Regions from separate parts of the Arthrobacter sp. B0316-5-4 genome, predicted to be linked through region 2. Evidence: predicted binding sites of a transcription regulator. Region 2 holds the regulator's gene; each other region holds the start of a gene.
The links. The regulator HrcA, encoded in region 2, represses chaperone genes, less so after heat shock. The targets are predictions, from matches to a motif close to TTNGCACTCGNNNNNNNCGAGTGCNAA.

Region 1 (5,461 bases), on a different contig from region 2:
GACCGACCTCGTGGCCCGCGACAGCGCTGGGACCTTGTGGTTGTACCCGCCCAAGGGAACCGGCGGATGGCTGCCCCGCCAAGTGACAGGCCAAGGCTGGAACGCGATGAACTCGCTGGTTGGCCCCGGTGATTTCGACGGCGACGGGCGGGCTGATCTGTTGGCCCGGGACTCCGGCGGTGGCCTGTGGTTGTACTCCGGCCAAGGGGGATCGGCGTGGCCCACGGCGAAGCAGGTTGGGGCCGGGTGGAATGTGATGACAGCGATAATCTGACATTTGTTACGCGTAGTTTTGGTGCACCGCCACTAAACGGGCGGTGCACTGTTACCTTTTGACCGAGCGAGCCCTCCGAAGTTTGGCACTCAGGCCTTTCAAGAGCTTTGGCATCGCTTCAAAAAAGGGGACATTTTGAAGAAGTTATTTGCACTTTTCGTGCTCACTTGTATTGCGCTGACTGGCTGTAGCAAAGCTACATCCGCCCAGTCCGCGGCGAGTGCTACAGCTGTCGCTGAGCAGACGATCACCATGCCCGACGTTGGCGGACTCACCCTCGACAAAGCAACTGATCAGCTCAAAGACCTCGGCCTCAAAGTAGATGCTGAGGACGTCAACGACGGTAAGACCATCCTGTCCAAGAAGAACTGGCAGGTTGTCAGTCAGGATCCGCTGCCAGCCGTCCAGGTTGCGAAAGACTCCAAGGTGAAACTTGGGGTGCGCCATCTCACGGACGAAACTGCGACACCAACTCCCACACCGACGCCAACTCCGATTCAGGAACCGGTCAAGTTGGTCGCTCCGCCCGTAGTTGAAACTCCGGCAGTCGTCGTGCCGCCTCCGGCAGTCGTCGAGGCTCCGCCGGTGGTTCCGGTTGTGCCTGCTCAGCCTCCCGTTGTCCAAGCGCCGCCTGTAGCGCCGCCGGTGGCACCGCCCGCGACGTACTACAAGAATTGCGCGGCAGTTCGTGCCGCCGGTGCTGCTCCCATTCGAGTGGGTCAGCCTGGCTACGGGTCACACCTCGATAAAGATGGCGACGGCGTGGGCTGCGAAAAGTAAGTAGTACGTCGACTGAACGATGAATGTGGCCGCTCCTTTTCTGGGGCGGCCACTTTTTATTATCAGTGCTGAGCCGCCTGCCCGATCATTCGACAGCAGCTGAACTTTCCCGCGCAGCCTTCAAATCCTTCCGCAGCCCCTTGTTGTCCGCCCGTAGTTCCCGGTTGTCCTGCGTGAGGCCATGGTTGTCCTTCGTCAGCCCACGATTCTGAGCTTCCAACTCCAGCACGAGCTTTACGCCGGCCAGGTTCAGCCCTTCATCCAGGAGCACCCCGATCCGTCGCAACGTGGTGAGGTCGTCCTCGCTGTAGCGACGGGTGCCGCCGTCCGTGCGGCCCGGGGTGAGCAGGCCCTTGCGTTCATATTGGCGGATGTTCTGCTGCCCCGTGCCAACGAGTTCTGCCGCCACCGAGATCGCGTAGACGCCCCGGGCGTCCCGGCCATCAGCGCCGCCAGTGCCGCCGCCGGCAACAGCGGCGCCCAATCCGCCGTCGTGCCCTCCAGCGGAACTGTCCGAAGCAGCCATCCGAAACCTCTCCAAAATTCTTCCGAAAACCTACTTGCACCACTCTCTCACCAGTGCTATAAAAAATCTATACCAGCCAACACAGATCAGGAAGGCTGGCGCAATAGAAGAGTCAGCATCAAGATCTAAGGAGTGAGAACAAAATGCTGATGCGCACTGACCCGTTCCGCGAATTCGACAGGCTCGCCCAACAGGTTTTTGGCACAACAGCACGCCCCGCCGGCATGCCGATGGACGCCTGGCAGGACGGCGAAGAGTTTGTGGTCGCTTTCGACCTGCCCGGTGTGAACCCTGAATCGGTGGACCTCGACGTCGAGCGCAACGTCCTGACCGTCAAGGCAGAACGTAAGTCGCCAGCGGGCGAGAACACCGAACTGATCGCCGCCGAACGCCCCCAAGGCGTCTTCAGCCGCCAACTGATCCTGGGCGACACCCTGGACACCGACGGCGTCAAGGCCAGCTACGACGCAGGTGTGCTGACACTCCGCATCCCCGTCGCCGAGAAGGCCAAGCCCCGGCGCATCGAAATCACGTCCAACGAGCAACGACAGGAAATCAACGCATAGTCCGCCCTCTCCGCTGAGGGTTCGCCCGGGGGTGGCCCTCAGCGGAGTGCAGGACGGGAGCTTCGGATCGGCCGCAGCATCGGAAAAATGGGCGCAGGCTTCGTGCCACGCCACAGCGCTTGTCGCGCAGAGAAAAACGCGGCCCCTGACGTCGCCTCCCGATCGGATGGCCCTCGGCTTCGGCCGGGGGCCATCTCCCATCCACCGCATCCCACCCGGAACCAGCAGTGAACACCCAGCCAGACCACTACGCAACCCTGCACGTGACGCCCGATGCCACCCCGCGCGAGATAGCCCGCGCCTACCGCTCGCTGCTGCGCACCCACCACCCGGACACGCGCCAAGCAGCCGACGACGGCGGCACCCCCTCAGCGGGCGACGTCCAGGAACTGCATGCCATCATGCAGGCGTACGTCGTTTTGTCGGACCCAGGAAAGCGGGCGGCTTACGACCGTGAGCGGCGGTCCAGTGCTCCATCCGGTGATCGCGGGACGCCTGTGAAGGTCCGTTTCCATCGATCGCCAGTAGCTACCCCCGGTCCTACCTCGGAGCAGGGGCCGCTGTCGTTTGGCCCGGCCCGATGGGAGCCCCTGCCCCGAAGTACCCGACTTCCAAGGAGACATTCATGAGCGCATGGCGTCCCTACGACGGCCACATCATTCCAGCGTTCTACGAACGGTTCGAGAAGCGCTGGGGAAGGGGGACTGCGCCGTTCCTCGACCCTGAAGTGCTGGAGCAACCGATGCCTCGCGCCCAGTGGATCAACCCGGATACAGGTGCCGCGGTGGCCGTGGTGCCCATTTGGACCGACGACCCGGAACACCGTTCCTTCGGCGTCTTCTATTTGCCGCCGGCCGGGGACATCTGGATGCTCCGCCCAGGGCCCACCACCTTCATTGAGCCAAGTGCTGGGGGATCGCAGGAACAGGTGTCACTCCGGAACGACGCCTTCAAAAAGGCCGTCAACCACGCCAAGGAGTTCATCTACGGGCCGCAGTTGTGACCGCGTGCCTCGCGAGGCGGCTACCCCTTACCCTGGAGGACGTCCGGCAGCTCGTCGACGTACACGGATTGCGGCGGCTCGAAGTAGATCACCAGTACCTTCTCCCCGACGGGGAAAACGCTCGTCTTATCAAACGGGTAGGCGAAGAACGCACTGGTGCCGCCGTGGAAAGGAAGCATGACTTCACCGATGGTCCCGGGCGCGACCGTGCCCGTGACCCGGCCGATCTTTCCGGTGAGGCTACGATCCACCTCTCTATGCATCTGGGTCCTTGGCGGAGGGAGCTGGCGCCGGCGGAGCTTTCACGGGAGCTGGACGGGGAGCAGCAGCGGGCGTCTCTTTGCCCCGCAACGCCGAGGCCAGCGACGGCAGGAAGTTCCCCACCTGGGACAGGATGCCACCCACCATGCTGTTCAGCCCCTCGCCACCATTGAGTACGGTCAGCTGCCCAATTCGTGAGAACGGCTCCGCCGCTGCCGACACAATAGCCGGCATGTTCTCAGCGATCTGCTGCGAAATGACGGCGTCCTGGTTGGTTTCGAGCGCTTCACCGCGGGCCTTGATGCCCTCAGCTTCAGCCAACGCCTTGGCCTTCACGGCGGAGGCAGCCGCATTGCCGCGTGCCGTCGTCGCCGCTGCTTCGGCTTCACCCGTGACGCGTGTTGCGCCGGCCATGGCTGCCGCCGCTCCCGCGTTGGCCTGGGCTTCGAGCTCCACTCGGCGGGCATTGGCCTGGGCCTCGAGTTCGGTGCGCTTAGCCAGTGCTTCCGCGGCGCTGATGTCAGCTGCCTTCTTGGCCTCTGCGTCGGTGCGTTGGGCGTAGGCCCGGGCGTCGGCGGGCTTACGGATGGTGGTCTGCAGTTTTTGCTCTTCGCGGTCGGCCTCAAGCTTGGCCACTTCGGTCTCTTGGACCACCACTTGCTGCCGGGCGGTAGCGTCGGCCAGCGGCCCTGCTTGCGCTGCCTGGGCACGGGCTTGCTCCGCGTTCGCCTGGGCTGCCGATTGCTTGATGGCGGAAAGGCTCTGCGCATCAGCGATCAGGGCCGCCGCTTCTGCTTCCTTCTCTGCCGCTTCCCGGTTGCTGGTGGCCTCGGCAATGCGGGCCTCCATCTTGACCTGCGCTATGTGCGGCTTGGCCAGGTTCTGGATGTAGCCCGTGGGATCCTGCAAGTCCTTGATCTGCAGTGAATCGACCACCAGGCCCAGCTTCTCCATCTCGACCCCGCTGGCACTGCGAACCAAAGAGGCGAGCTTGTCACGCTCGCGGATGATTTCCTCCACGGTCATGCTGCCGATGATTGAGCGCAGGTGCCCCTCGAACACGTTGTAGACCTGGCTTTCCATCTTGGGCTGCTGGCCCAGGAACCGCCGGGCCGCGTTGGCGATGAACGGGGGAGCGTCGCCGATCTTGTAGATCACCACTCCGTCCACGATCACTTGGATGCCCTGCGAAGTCACGCAGGAAACCTTGAGTTCGGTTTCGTTCAGGGTCAAGGCCAGGCTGCGAACCGTCTGCAGTCCCGGGACCACCAATGCGCCCTTGCCGGTGACGATTTTGAAGTCCATGCCGTCGGTATTTTCGAGGGTTCCGCGCGTCAGCCCCGAGATAATGAGGGCCTCGTTCGGTTCCGCCACCTTCCACATCGCCTTGGTGGCCAGCCAAATGAAGCCGATCACGAGCACCACGCCCAGAATGATGGCGATCAGGGGAAAGAAAGCTGCGAGGTCGTCCATTGACCTTGTCCCTTCAGACGGTGTGAGCGACACACTTTGGTTGACCCCCAATAGGCCAAATGGTTGCTCGTGTACACAGTCTCGTTGCGCTGAAGCAGGGAAGTCCAGCACATTTGTGCGTCATTTGTGTGGCTACTTGGTGAGCCCAAAGCGGCGACGCCGTCGCCCCTCGGCGAAGCGGCGAGACGTCACCCCTCAACGAAGCAGCGGAGGCCAGGAAGGGAGGGCCAGGGAAAAAGAAGGCTGGTGCAGCCTGGGAAAAGAATCCGAAGGTGGCTGCACCAGCTGCTAGTACGACTTTCCGTTTAGAAGTTGTGACACCTATCCATTGGCCGCTCCTAGTTCCCGGCTTCGATTGTTTCCGGGTCTTTCAACATCAGTTGGGGGCGGTCATCTGCCCCGGGAGAACACCTCCCATCTTACGGCGGCCCACGGGAAAAAGCGCAGGAATTCGCGGTATTTCGGGGGAGTCTGACGGGCGAGTGCTGCCCACCATGGCACGATAGATCACGATGAAACTGCGCGCTGATCAGACCGGAAACCGTGGCCTCCCAATGCCCCTTTGGCTGCAGGGCGGT
Region 2 (5,461 bases):
GCCGCCGTGGGGATGTGGGGGCTGGAGCCCGGTGCGGAAGTGACCACCGAAGCCAATCCTGATTCCGTCACGCCCGAATCGTTGAGGCTGCTGGCAGACGCCGGATTCACCCGGGTGTCTTTCGGCATGCAGTCCGCGGTTCCGCATGTCCTGAAAGTGCTGGACCGCACACACACGCCCAGCCGCGTTCCCTTGGTGGTGCAGTGGGCCCGCGACGTTGGACTCGCCGTCAGCCTGGACCTCATTTATGGGACCCCGGGGGAGTCCATGGAGGACTGGAGGGTTTCCCTCGAAACGGCCTTGTCGTATGCCCCGGACCATATCAGCGCCTACGCCTTGATCGTTGAGGACGGCACCAAGCTTGCTGCCCAGATCCGGCGCGGCGAGGTGCCCGGCATCGACGACGACGACCATGCCGCGAAATACGAACTCGCCGATGAACTCATCTCGGCGGCGGGAATGGGCTGGTACGAGGTCAGCAACTGGGCCCGCACCCCAGAGCAGGCATGCCGACACAACCTCGCCTACTGGCGTGGAGATGACTGGTGGGGCGTGGGCCCCGGAGCGCATTCCCACGTAGGTGGTGTGCGCTGGTGGAACGTCAAGCACCCCACTGCTTACGCATCACGGCTGGGAGCGGGAAGCTCGCCTGCGGCAGGCCGGGAAACGCTGGATACTGAAACGCGCGAGGTTGAACGCATCATGCTCGAGGCCCGCCTGGGCTCAGGCCTGGCAGTGGATGCCATGGACGCAGTGGGCCGGCACGCCATGGCAGGTTTGATCGCGGACGGATTGGTGGACCCGGTCCAAGCCTTCAAGGGCCGCTTGGTCCTGACACTAAAGGGTCGCTTGCTGGCAGACGCAGTGGTCCGCAGGATCCTCCCGGACTGAGCCTCACGGCACGGTCGGGGGCAGAGTCTGCCCCCGTCAGGCGGCTACTTGATCCAGCGCAAGTTGAGTTTGTAGCGGTGCGGCTGGCCGTGGTTCACGCGGATTCCCGCGGAGACGGAGAAGCACGTGAGTGCTACCCAGATGCCGGTCGCGATGACGGCGAAGACGTTGCCCACGACCGGAAGCAGGACGAGGATGTTGGCCAGGACCGCTGCGATGGTCGGGGGAAGCGTGAAGTTCAGCGCTTCCTTGGACTCCTGTGCCGTGAAGGGTCCCCGGTCCCGGAAGATCAGGTAGATCAGCAGGGAAGGCAGGCAGCCAAGGATGCCGCCAAAGTGCGCCAGTGTGGCCCATTGCCGGTCTTCGCCGGCCGTCAGGGGCAGTGCATTGGCTGGCGCGCCATGGTACTGGGGCCGCCCTGCGGCGCTGCCCGGTTCTTCAGGAGCGTTCTCTGCCACGGTGTCTTCCCTTTGCTGTAAAGATGCTGCGGTGTTGCTGTCCCAGAATACCGGCACCAGCCCGCTTCTACGGACCAACTCCCCGGTGGCACTCCGGTTGCACTGATTCAGGGACGGTGCTTCACGGGACTGTCAGGAAGTCGATGACTTCCTCAACGCGGCCCAGCAGGGATGCTTCAAGGTCCGCGTAGCTCCGTACGGCCCCGAGCAGCCTTTGCCAGCCCAATCCGACGTCCTCGGCGGTCTCATGGGGCCAGCCGAAGGCACGGAGGATGCCCGTCTTCCAATCCATGCCGCGCGGAACCGTGGGCCACTTCTCGATGCCCAGGACCTTGGGCCTGATGGCCTGCCACACATCCACGTAAGGATGTCCCACAATGAGGACGTTTCCCGCGGCCCCCGGACATGCCATGGCCTCGGCGGCGATGCGGGATTCTTTCGACCCCTCAACGAGGTGGTCCACCAGGATCCCGAGCCGACGGTCCGGGCCGGGGTTGAAGTCCGCAATGGCTGACGCGAGGTCGTCCACGCCATGCAATGGTTCAACGACGATCCCCTCCACCCGAAGATCGTCACCCCAGACCTTCTCGACGAGTTCGGCGTCGTGCTTTCCTTCCACCCAGATGCGGCTGGCTTTGGCCACCTGTGCGCGCTGGCCTCGGACCCGCACGGATCCGGAGGCTGTTCGGCCCGGTTGGACGGCCGACGCCGGCTGCCGGGCTGCTGGAGGCATCAGTCGGATGGGCTGGCCTTCAAGCAGGAAGCCGTATCCCAACTGGAACGATTTGGACTTTCCACGCCTGTCCTCAAGGGACACGATGTGCATGCCGCCGGTCTTCTCGACCCGGGTCACTTCGCCCACCCAGCCGGACTGGACGTCTTCGAGGACCATTCCCCGCTGCACCGCTACCTCGGGCAGTTGGCGTTTGGCGGGGGCGGACAGATCCTGTGGACCCCAGTTGTCGAAAGCCAAGGGATATTTCCTACCTTTGAGTACTTGGATGGGTGGGGAGCCGTTTGGCTGCGAAGCTGCCGAGCCTGCACGCTGGAAGCTGAATGCGGGCGTTTTCAATGCTAGCAACGGGGTGGCCCATAATAGACTTGTTAGCACTTGGGCATGTTGAGTGCTAAGTGCGGAGGCCTGTTGGGCGTGCCGCAGTGACCGGTCGCCATGACCACGGAAGTCGTCAGGAGGTGGAGCAATGAGTGAGCCACGCAAGTTGGAAGTGCTGCGTGCCATCGTTGAAGACTACGTGCATTCCCGGGAACCTGTTGGATCCAAGGCCCTAGTTGAGCGCCACCACCTCGGTGTTTCGAGTGCCACCATCCGCAATGACATGGCTGTCCTGGAAGAAGAGGGCCTCATCGCAGCGCCCCACACCAGCGCAGGTCGCATTCCCACGGACAAGGGCTACCGCCTGTTCGTGGACCGCATTTCCCAGGTCAAGCCACTCTCCGCGGCGGAACGCCGGGCCATCCATTCCCTCCTGGAGGGTCCGGATGATGTGGATGACATCCTGGAGCGGACCGTAAGGCTCCTTTCCCAGCTGACCAACCAGGTCGCCGTCGTGCAGTACCCGCACTCCAGCCGGGCGGTCGTCCGCCACGTCGAGTTCGTGTTGCTGGCACCCAAACAGGTCCTCGTCGTCCTCATCGCGGACACTGGCAGCGTAGGCCAGAAGGTCATTGATGCCGGATCCGATGTTGCCAACGAGGCATTGATGCTACTGAGGTCGCGTTTCCTCGGCAGTATCGCCGGAACGCAACTGGACCTCCTCCCACAGGTGCTGCCATCGGTTGTAGCTCTCTGCCCACCCGAGCTCCGCGGCCTGGCACAGACCCTCGCCCACGGCCTGCAGTCACTGAGCGACAACAGCCGCGAAGAGCGCATTTTGATGGCGGGCACCGCCAACCTGGCCCGCTCCAATGTTGATTTCCCCTTGAGCATCGGCCCGGTGCTGGAAGCCCTTGAGGAACAAGTCGTCATGCTCCGGTTGTTGTCCGATATGGGCGATGATCCGCGCGGCGTGACAGTGAGCATTGGCCGGGAGAACCCGTACGACGGTTTGGCTGAGGCTTCCGTCGTGGCCACCGGTTACGGCTCCGGAGCCAAGGTTGGGATCCTTGGCCCCACCCGCATGGACTATCCCACCACCATGGCAGCAGTCCGGGCCGTGGCCAGATACCTTTCCCGCATTCTCGGCGGCTGAACGCCGGCCCGAGGAAACATCCGCAGTACAACAAGGAAGAGATACCGACTTTGAGCAGCCACTATGACGTTTTGGGAGTCTCGCCGGAAGCCACCGGGGAAGAGATCAAAAAGGCGTACCGCAAGTTGGCGCGGAAACTTCACCCGGACGTCAACCCCGGAGAAGATGTCGCGGAGCAGTTCAAGGCAGTGACCCACGCCTACGAGGTGTTGTCGGACCCGCAGAAGCGCCGTGTCTACGACGCCACCGGCAATGAAAACGGAACCGAAAACGGCTTCGGCGGCGGCTATTCCGGCCAGGGCTTCGCCTTCCAGGACATTTTCGACACCTTCTTTGGCGGCGGTGGCGGCCATGGCGGGCCGGCCTCCCGGGTCCGGCGTGGCCAGGACGCCCTGATCAGCGTACGCATCGACCTCAAGGACGCAGTATTCGGCGTCAACAAGAAGCTCGAAGTCGACACGGCCGTGGTTTGCCCCACCTGTGATGGCAGCTGCTGCCGCCCCGGTACCCATCCTGAACGCTGTGACATCTGCGGTGGCAGCGGCCAGGTCCAGCGGGCTGTCCGGTCCATCCTCGGCCAGGTCATGACCACGGCACCGTGTGGCTCCTGCGAGGGCTTCGGCACGGTCATCAAGGATCCCTGCAACGAATGCAGCGGCCAGGGCCGCATCCGCAGCCGTCGTTCCCTCACCATCAAGGTTCCTGCCGGTGTAGCCACCGGCACCAGGATCCAGTTGTCCGGCCAAGGCGAAGCCGGTCCCGCGGGCGGTCCTGCCGGCGACCTCTACGTCGAAATCCGCGTCAACAACGATTCCATGTTCATGCGCGAAGGCGACGACCTGCACGCCACCCTGAGCGTGCCGATGACAGCCGCTGCCTTGGGCACCGAACTCCAGCTGGACACCTTCGACGGCGCGCAGGACATCGACGTCAAGGCCGGAACCCAGTCGGGCGAAATCATCACCCTTCGCGGCCTGGGCGTGACCCACCTTCGCGGCTACGGCCGAGGCGACCTCAAGGTGCACCTGCACGTGGAGACGCCGACAAAGCTCGATGCCGCCCAGGAAGAGCTGCTCCAACAGCTCGCCAAACTGCGTGGAGAACAGTTCACCGAGGGAAAGCTCGTTGCCAGCGGTGGCATGTTCGCCAAACTGCGGGACAAGCTCGGTAACCTGTAGCGGTGAGCAACCCCGTCTTCTTCACCCAGGCCGGCAACCTCAGCCACCTGGGACCCGGTTCTGTCTTCGTCCTGGAGGGTCCGGAGGCGCGCCACGCGGTCACCGTCAAACGCTTGGCCGTAGGCGAACAGGTGGACATCGCCGATGGCGCCGGCGCCCGGTTGACGGGCACGGTCTCCGAGGTTGGTTCGGGCACCTTGGCCGTGACTGCCTCGGACGTGGTCTTCGAGGAGCAACCAGCCATTCGCCTGGTCCTCGTCCAGGCGCTGGCCAAAGGGGACCGTGACGAACTTGCCGCCGAAACGGCCACTGAACTCGGCATCGACGCAGTGGTCCCGTGGCAGTCCGAACGCTCTATTGTCCGTTGGAAGGGTGATCGGGCCGCCAAGGCCCACGCCAAATGGCAGTCGGTGGTTGCCGCCGCCGCGAAGCAGGCCCGAAGGTCGCACATCCCCGAGGTCCGCCCGGTCGTGGATACTGCGGCATTGGCGAAATCCGTCGCCGCCGCGGACCTGGCCATCATCCTTCACGAGGACGCCAAGAACCCCTTGCGGACCGTCCTGGAGGAATCGGGCATGCCGCAAGGTCCGGACCAAGGCCGACCCCGTGAGGTCCTCCTGATCGTTGGTCCTGAGGGCGGAATCTCACCGCGTGAGGTCACCCGGCTCAGTGACGCCGGGGCCGTTACGGCACTGTTGGGGCACCATGTCCTGCGGTCGTCGAC
Region 3 (5,461 bases), on a different contig from region 2:
CAGCAGTTCCCGTTCCAGGGCAAGTACAGTTTCTTCCGGCGAGAGCTCCGGGGCCGACGCATCATCTTCCAGTTCGCTGAAAAGATCAGCTTGGCCGAAGATGCCTGACTCTCCGAAGAGCGTCGGTTCGAAGTGAGGTCGGGAACTCCGGGAGGGCGCGGCAACAGTGCTCGGGGACGAGGCCGTCGCAGCGGCGGCCCTGCTGGTGGTAACCGTCGCGGAGCTTGCTGTAGTCCCCATCGACGTGCTCACGGAGGTCCCGGAACCTGCGGCTACTGCTTCGTTCTTGGCCCCTGGGAAACCTGGCCCGACCCGGGGCGCAACGCCCTGCTGATAGGCCGTGGCCACAGCCCGGGCCCGCTCATCGGCCGCTTCGTTGAGATCGTGTCCCGCGTGGCCTTTGACCCACTCGAAGGTGTATTTGCGGCCAATGATCGCCTGGTCAATATCCTTGAGGAGGTCGACGTTGAGGACCGGCTTGCCGTCCGCCTTCCGCCAGCCCTTGCGCTTCCAGCCCGGCATCCATTTGGTGATGCAGTTGATGACGTACTGGCTATCGCACAGGATCAGCAGTTCCTCGTGGGGAACATGCGCGGTGGAGCGGAACAGGTCCAGCACTGCCATGAGCTCGCCTTGGTTGTTGGTGCCGTGAGGCCAACCTCCCGCGCGCCAACAGGAGTCGTCAACATACCAGGCCCAACCGGCCGGCCCAGGATTACCGAGGGCAGACCCATCGGCGGCAGCAATAATCGTCATACCGTTAATCCTGCCAGAACCCACAGACACTGAAACCGTGGTAGGCAGCAAAAACGGCGGCCCGCACCAGAAGGTGCGGACCGCCGTCGTTAGCTCTGAAACGTGATGTTCAGCGAGGGGCTTAGAAGCCGCCCATGCCGCCCATGTCGTCGCCGCCCGGAGCCGGAGCGTTCTTCTCGGGCTTGTCAGCCACTACAGCCTCGGTGGTCAGGAACAGACCAGCGATGGAAGCAGCGTTCTGGAGAGCCGAGCGGGTGACCTTTACGGGGTCGTTGACGCCGGCAGCCAGGAGGTCTTCGTAGACGCCCGTGGCAGCGTTCAGGCCGTGGCCGGAAGGCAGGCCGCGAACCTTGTCGACGACAACGCCCGGCTCGAGGCCAGCGTTGAACGCGATCTGCTTCAGCGGAGCGTCGATGGCAACCTTGACGATGTTGGCACCGGTTGCCTCGTCACCCTGCAGGGTGAGGTTGGCGAATGCCTTGGCGCCTGCCTGGATGAGGGCAACGCCACCACCGGCAACGATGCCTTCTTCAACAGCAGCCTTGGCGTTGCGGACTGCGTCCTCAATGCGGTGCTTGCGTTCCTTGAGCTCAACTTCGGTTGCGGCACCGGCCTTGATGACTGCAACGCCACCGGCCAGCTTGGCCAGGCGCTCCTGCAGCTTCTCGCGGTCGTAGTCGGAGTCGGAGTTTTCGATCTCGGCACGGATCTGGGCCACGCGGCCTGCGATCTGCTCAGCGTCGCCGGCACCTTCAACGATGGTGGTCTCGTCCTTGGTGACAACAACCTTGCGGGCGGTACCGAGGAGTTCCAGGCCAGCGTTTTCGAGCTTGAGGCCAACTTCTTCGGAGATGACCTGGCCGCCGGTGAGGATGGCGATGTCGGCCAGCTGTGCCTTGCGGCGGTCACCGAAGCCCGGAGCCTTGACGGCGACGGACTTGAAGGTGCCACGGATCTTGTTGACGATCAGGGTGGCCAGGGCCTCGCCCTCGATGTCTTCGGCGATGATCAGCAGCGGCTTGTTGGACTGCATGACCTTCTCCAGAACCGTGACGAGTTCCTTCACGTTGGAGATCTTGGAGTTGACGATCAGGATGTACGGGTCTTCGAGGACCGTTTCCTGGCGCTCTGCGTCGGTGACGAAGTAAGCGGAGATGTAGCCCTTGTCGAAGCGCATGCCCTCGGTGAGCTCGAGCTCCAAGCCGAAGGTGTTGGATTCCTCGACCGTGATGACGCCTTCCTTGCCCACCTTGTCCAGGGCTTCGGCGATCAGGCTGCCGATTTCCGGGTCACCGGCGGAGATGGAAGCCGTGGCTGCGATCTCTTCCTTGGTTTCGATTTCCTTGGCGGAAGCCAGGAGTTCGTTGATGACTGCTTCAACAGCCTTCTCGATGCCGCGCTTGAGGGACAGCGGGTCGGCGCCGGCGGCAACGTTGCGCAGGCCTTCCTTCACCAGTGCCTGGGCGAGGACGGTTGCAGTGGTCGTACCATCGCCAGCGACGTCATCCGTCTTCTTGGCAACTTCCTTGACCAGTTCTGCACCGATCTTCTCGTAAGGGTCGTCCAGCTCGATCTCCTTGGCGATGGAAACGCCATCGTTGGTGATCGTGGGGGCGCCCCACTTCTTTTCGAGGACGACGTTGCGTCCACGCGGGCCGAGGGTGACCTTAACGGCGTCAGCGAGGATGTTCAGGCCCCGCTCGAGGCCGCGGCGTGCCTCTTCATCAAATGCAATGATCTTGGCCATAACGGCGGTAGTCCTTTCGGGACAGTCGTTAAGAAGGTACCTGTCAGATGCGGTGCCCGCGACGGACGGTCCTTTGCTTGCGGCCTATGTATGCCCCGCGCTCCGAACCTCACCACACCAAGGTTTTTCTTGATCCTCCAGCGGTCCGGCAGCCGATCGGGACCGGCGTAAGCCGAGCCGTACTTAGCAGTCGAACCGTAGGAGTGCTAAATCAATAATTAGCACTCGACCGGGGAGAGTGCAAGCAGGAATGCGCCTTTGCGACGGAAATCAAGGGGGTTTCAGCCATGAGCTGAGCCGATGAAGTGCCGGTCTCCAGCGAGGCTAGGCGACGTGCACTCCTTCTGCCTGCGGCCCTTTCTGGCCCTCCCCCAATTCAAACTCCACCCGCTGGCCCTCCTCGAGGGCCCGGAAGCCATCCATCTGGATGGCGGACCAGTGTACAAAGACGTCGTCGCCGGACTCATCAACAGTGATGAAGCCGTAGCCTTTTTCGGCGTTGAACCATTTGACGGTTCCCAATGCCATGATGCCCACACTTTCGCAGTAGCCAAGACCGGTTGCCGGGATCTCCGTACCGGAATCAATCCACTGTAACCACAGTCACTATCACGGCGCTGCCGGTGAGGGGCGGGGCATCGTTTTTGTTATTGAGGCTTAACCGAGTTGGGGCTTGGGGGTGCTTCTACAGCGGCCCTCTACTGGTATCCGGGGCCGGCAACAACCACCAGGGGCTGCTGGATTTCCGGGGACTCCACGATCGATTGGATGCGCAGCAGAGCACCCAACGCCTCGGCGTTGGCCTTCTGCGCAGGACTGTTGTAGAAGATCACGGAGGTCTGCTGCGGCAGGCCGCCCCAGTTGCCAACCGTGCTCAGCGTCCATCCATCGCCCTCTACCAGGCCGGCCACCCGGCCTGCCAGGCCAGCCGTGCCGGCGCCGTTGTAAACCGCAACGGGGGTGGTTTTGTCCACCGCAGCCGAAGACGGAGTCTCGGACGGAACGTTGGACGGTGAAGCCTCCGGGCTCGGTTCGCCGGAAGCTGCGGGAGCTGATTCGCTGGGCGCCGCAGACGGTGAGGCATCAGTCTGCTGGGGCGCCGGCGTCGAGACGTTCGAGGAAGCGCTGGGGCCCACAACACCGAGGTTTGGAAGGATCAAGAACGCCACCAGGCCGAGCACCAGAGCGACGGCTCCAACGGTGAGGACCGGCCACAAGGTGGGGCGGGCAGTCTCCTGGGCGTCACGGTGAACGCCCTGGCGATTGGTGTTCTGCGGAACCTGGTCGAATTCATCCCTGGCATATTTGGTCATGGTGAAGCGTTGTCCTTGCTGGTTGCTGCTGACAGATCAGCCTGGCGATTTACGCGTCGGACCCCAAGCGACGTGCCGTCCGCGCACGTTGGCGGGACGTACGTAGTCTACGCAATCTCTTGACGAGCATGGGATCGTGAGCCAACGCGTCCTCGGTATCGATCAGCGCGTTCAGGATCTGGTAGTAATGGGTGGCGGAGAGATCGAACAGCTCGCGGATAGCCTGTTCCTTGGCGCCGGCGTACTTCCACCACTGCCGTTCAAGTGCCAGCATTTGCTGGTCCCGCTCACTCAGGGGGGATTCGCTGCGGGTTTCAGCCGCGAGGTCCTCGAGCGAAAAACCTGTCGCCTGCGGCGCCATCGGTTCCGGTGCTGGTTCGGCCACGGCACACTCCTTCGACGCTTGGTGGGAAATTGTCCTACCCCTATGTTACGGGCGAATAACAACGCTGTCATTCGCCCCGTTTGGCGGGTGCGGGAGACAATGGCGTGATGACTGGCGAGGATGCACTGTTTGAACTTGAACCGGCGGGCGTGGCGGATACCAACTTCGCCGAACTGATTGACCGTCCGTTGGAGGAGCTCATGGCGCCTGACTGGGCGGACGCCTTGCGGCCCGTGGAAGACCAACTCCGCGCCGCCCTCGCGTTCGTCGCCGGCCAGGCCGCCAATGGAAGCCAGGTCCTCCCTGCCTCTGACAATCTTCTGCGCACCTTCAAACAACCGCTGGCCGACGTCAAAGTACTCATACTCGGCCAGGACCCGTACCCAACCCCGGGACACGCCGTCGGCCTTTCCTTTGCCGTTTCACGGAGCACGCGCCCCATCCCGCGGAGCCTCGCCAATATCTACCGCGAACTTCACGACGACCTCGGCCTGCCACCGCGAGTCCATGGCGACCTCAGCGCCTGGACCAGCCAGGGTGTCCTTCTGCTGAACCGTGTCCTCAGCGTTGAAGCGGGCAATGCCGGCTCCCATCGCGGCAAAGGCTGGGAGGACATTACGACGGCGGCCGTCACCGCCGTCGCCGACCGCACCACCGGGGCCGGACAGCAACGCCCACTGGTGGCCATCCTGTGGGGGAAAGACGCAGAGGGCGTCGTGCCGCTGCTCAAGGGAGCGCCGTCGGTGGTATCGGTCCACCCCAGCCCCTTGTCGGCATCGCGGGGCTTCTTTGGCTCCAAACCGTTCAGCCGGGCCAATGAGCTTCTGACACAGCAGGGCGCCGAGCCGATCGACTGGGAACTGCCGGTCCTCTAGCGCTCCTCCACGTTCCGCCGCCTTCCCACCAACCCTCCATCACCAAGGCCGCGAAGCATACGGAACGTGAGAGAGCGTTTGCCCGAAGCGTACGGAACGTGAGCGAGCGTCCGCCCGAAGCGTACGGAACGTGAGAGAGCGTCTGCCCGAAGCGTACGGAACGTGAGAGAGCGTTTGCCCGAAGCGTATGGAACGTGAAGGAGCGCGTAACGTTCGACTCGCGCCCAGCAGACGTCCAGCGCATTAGCTTAGGCTTGCCTATATGGCCGCTCTCCCCGTCACCTCGTCCGCTACCCGCAATACCCGCCCACAGGTCAACCTGACCGTGCTCAGGAAAGAACTCCTTTCCCCACACATGGTGCGGATTGTGGCCGGTGGGCCGGGC

Region 1: a site for HrcA is predicted at 1,614-1,640, ahead of AC5RU9_RS14210 (Hsp20/alpha crystallin family protein). Genes of this name have one in related genera too.
Region 3: a site for HrcA is predicted at 2,687-2,713, ahead of groL (chaperonin GroEL). Genes of this name have one in related genera too.

What each region holds. Positions count from the first base shown of each region.
Region 1 covers NZ_JBNHFN010000004.1:487,217-492,677, reverse strand. The annotation lists gene AC5RU9_RS14225 (FG-GAP-like repeat-containing protein) at 1-274, shown strand, start outside; gene AC5RU9_RS14220 (excalibur calcium-binding domain-containing protein) at 410-1,054, shown strand; gene AC5RU9_RS14215 (MerR family transcriptional regulator) at 1,140-1,580, opposite strand; gene AC5RU9_RS14210 (Hsp20/alpha crystallin family protein) at 1,724-2,146, shown strand; gene AC5RU9_RS14205 (J domain-containing protein) at 2,374-2,775, shown strand; gene AC5RU9_RS14200 (hypothetical protein) at 2,772-3,149, shown strand; gene AC5RU9_RS14195 (NfeD C-terminal domain-containing protein) at 3,170-3,400, opposite strand; gene AC5RU9_RS14190 (flotillin family protein) at 3,405-4,883, opposite strand; gene AC5RU9_RS14185 (cell division protein PerM) at 5,396-5,461, shown strand, end outside.
Region 2 covers NZ_JBNHFN010000002.1:641,602-647,062, reverse strand. The annotation lists gene hemW (radical SAM family heme chaperone HemW) at 1-891, shown strand, start outside; gene AC5RU9_RS07305 (DUF4870 domain-containing protein) at 936-1,349, opposite strand; gene AC5RU9_RS07300 (DUF3097 domain-containing protein) at 1,471-2,322, opposite strand; gene hrcA (heat-inducible transcriptional repressor HrcA) at 2,552-3,559, shown strand; gene dnaJ (molecular chaperone DnaJ) at 3,610-4,737, shown strand; gene AC5RU9_RS07285 (16S rRNA (uracil(1498)-N(3))-methyltransferase) at 4,740-5,461, shown strand, end outside.
Region 3 covers NZ_JBNHFN010000004.1:690,618-696,078, forward strand. The annotation lists gene AC5RU9_RS15140 (RNase H family protein) at 1-756, opposite strand, end outside; gene groL (chaperonin GroEL) at 878-2,503, opposite strand; gene AC5RU9_RS15150 (cold-shock protein) at 2,828-3,031, opposite strand; gene AC5RU9_RS15155 (LytR C-terminal domain-containing protein) at 3,202-3,816, opposite strand; gene AC5RU9_RS15160 (DUF3263 domain-containing protein) at 3,866-4,201, opposite strand; gene AC5RU9_RS15165 (uracil-DNA glycosylase) at 4,309-5,076, shown strand; gene AC5RU9_RS15170 (siderophore-interacting protein) at 5,339-5,461, shown strand, end outside.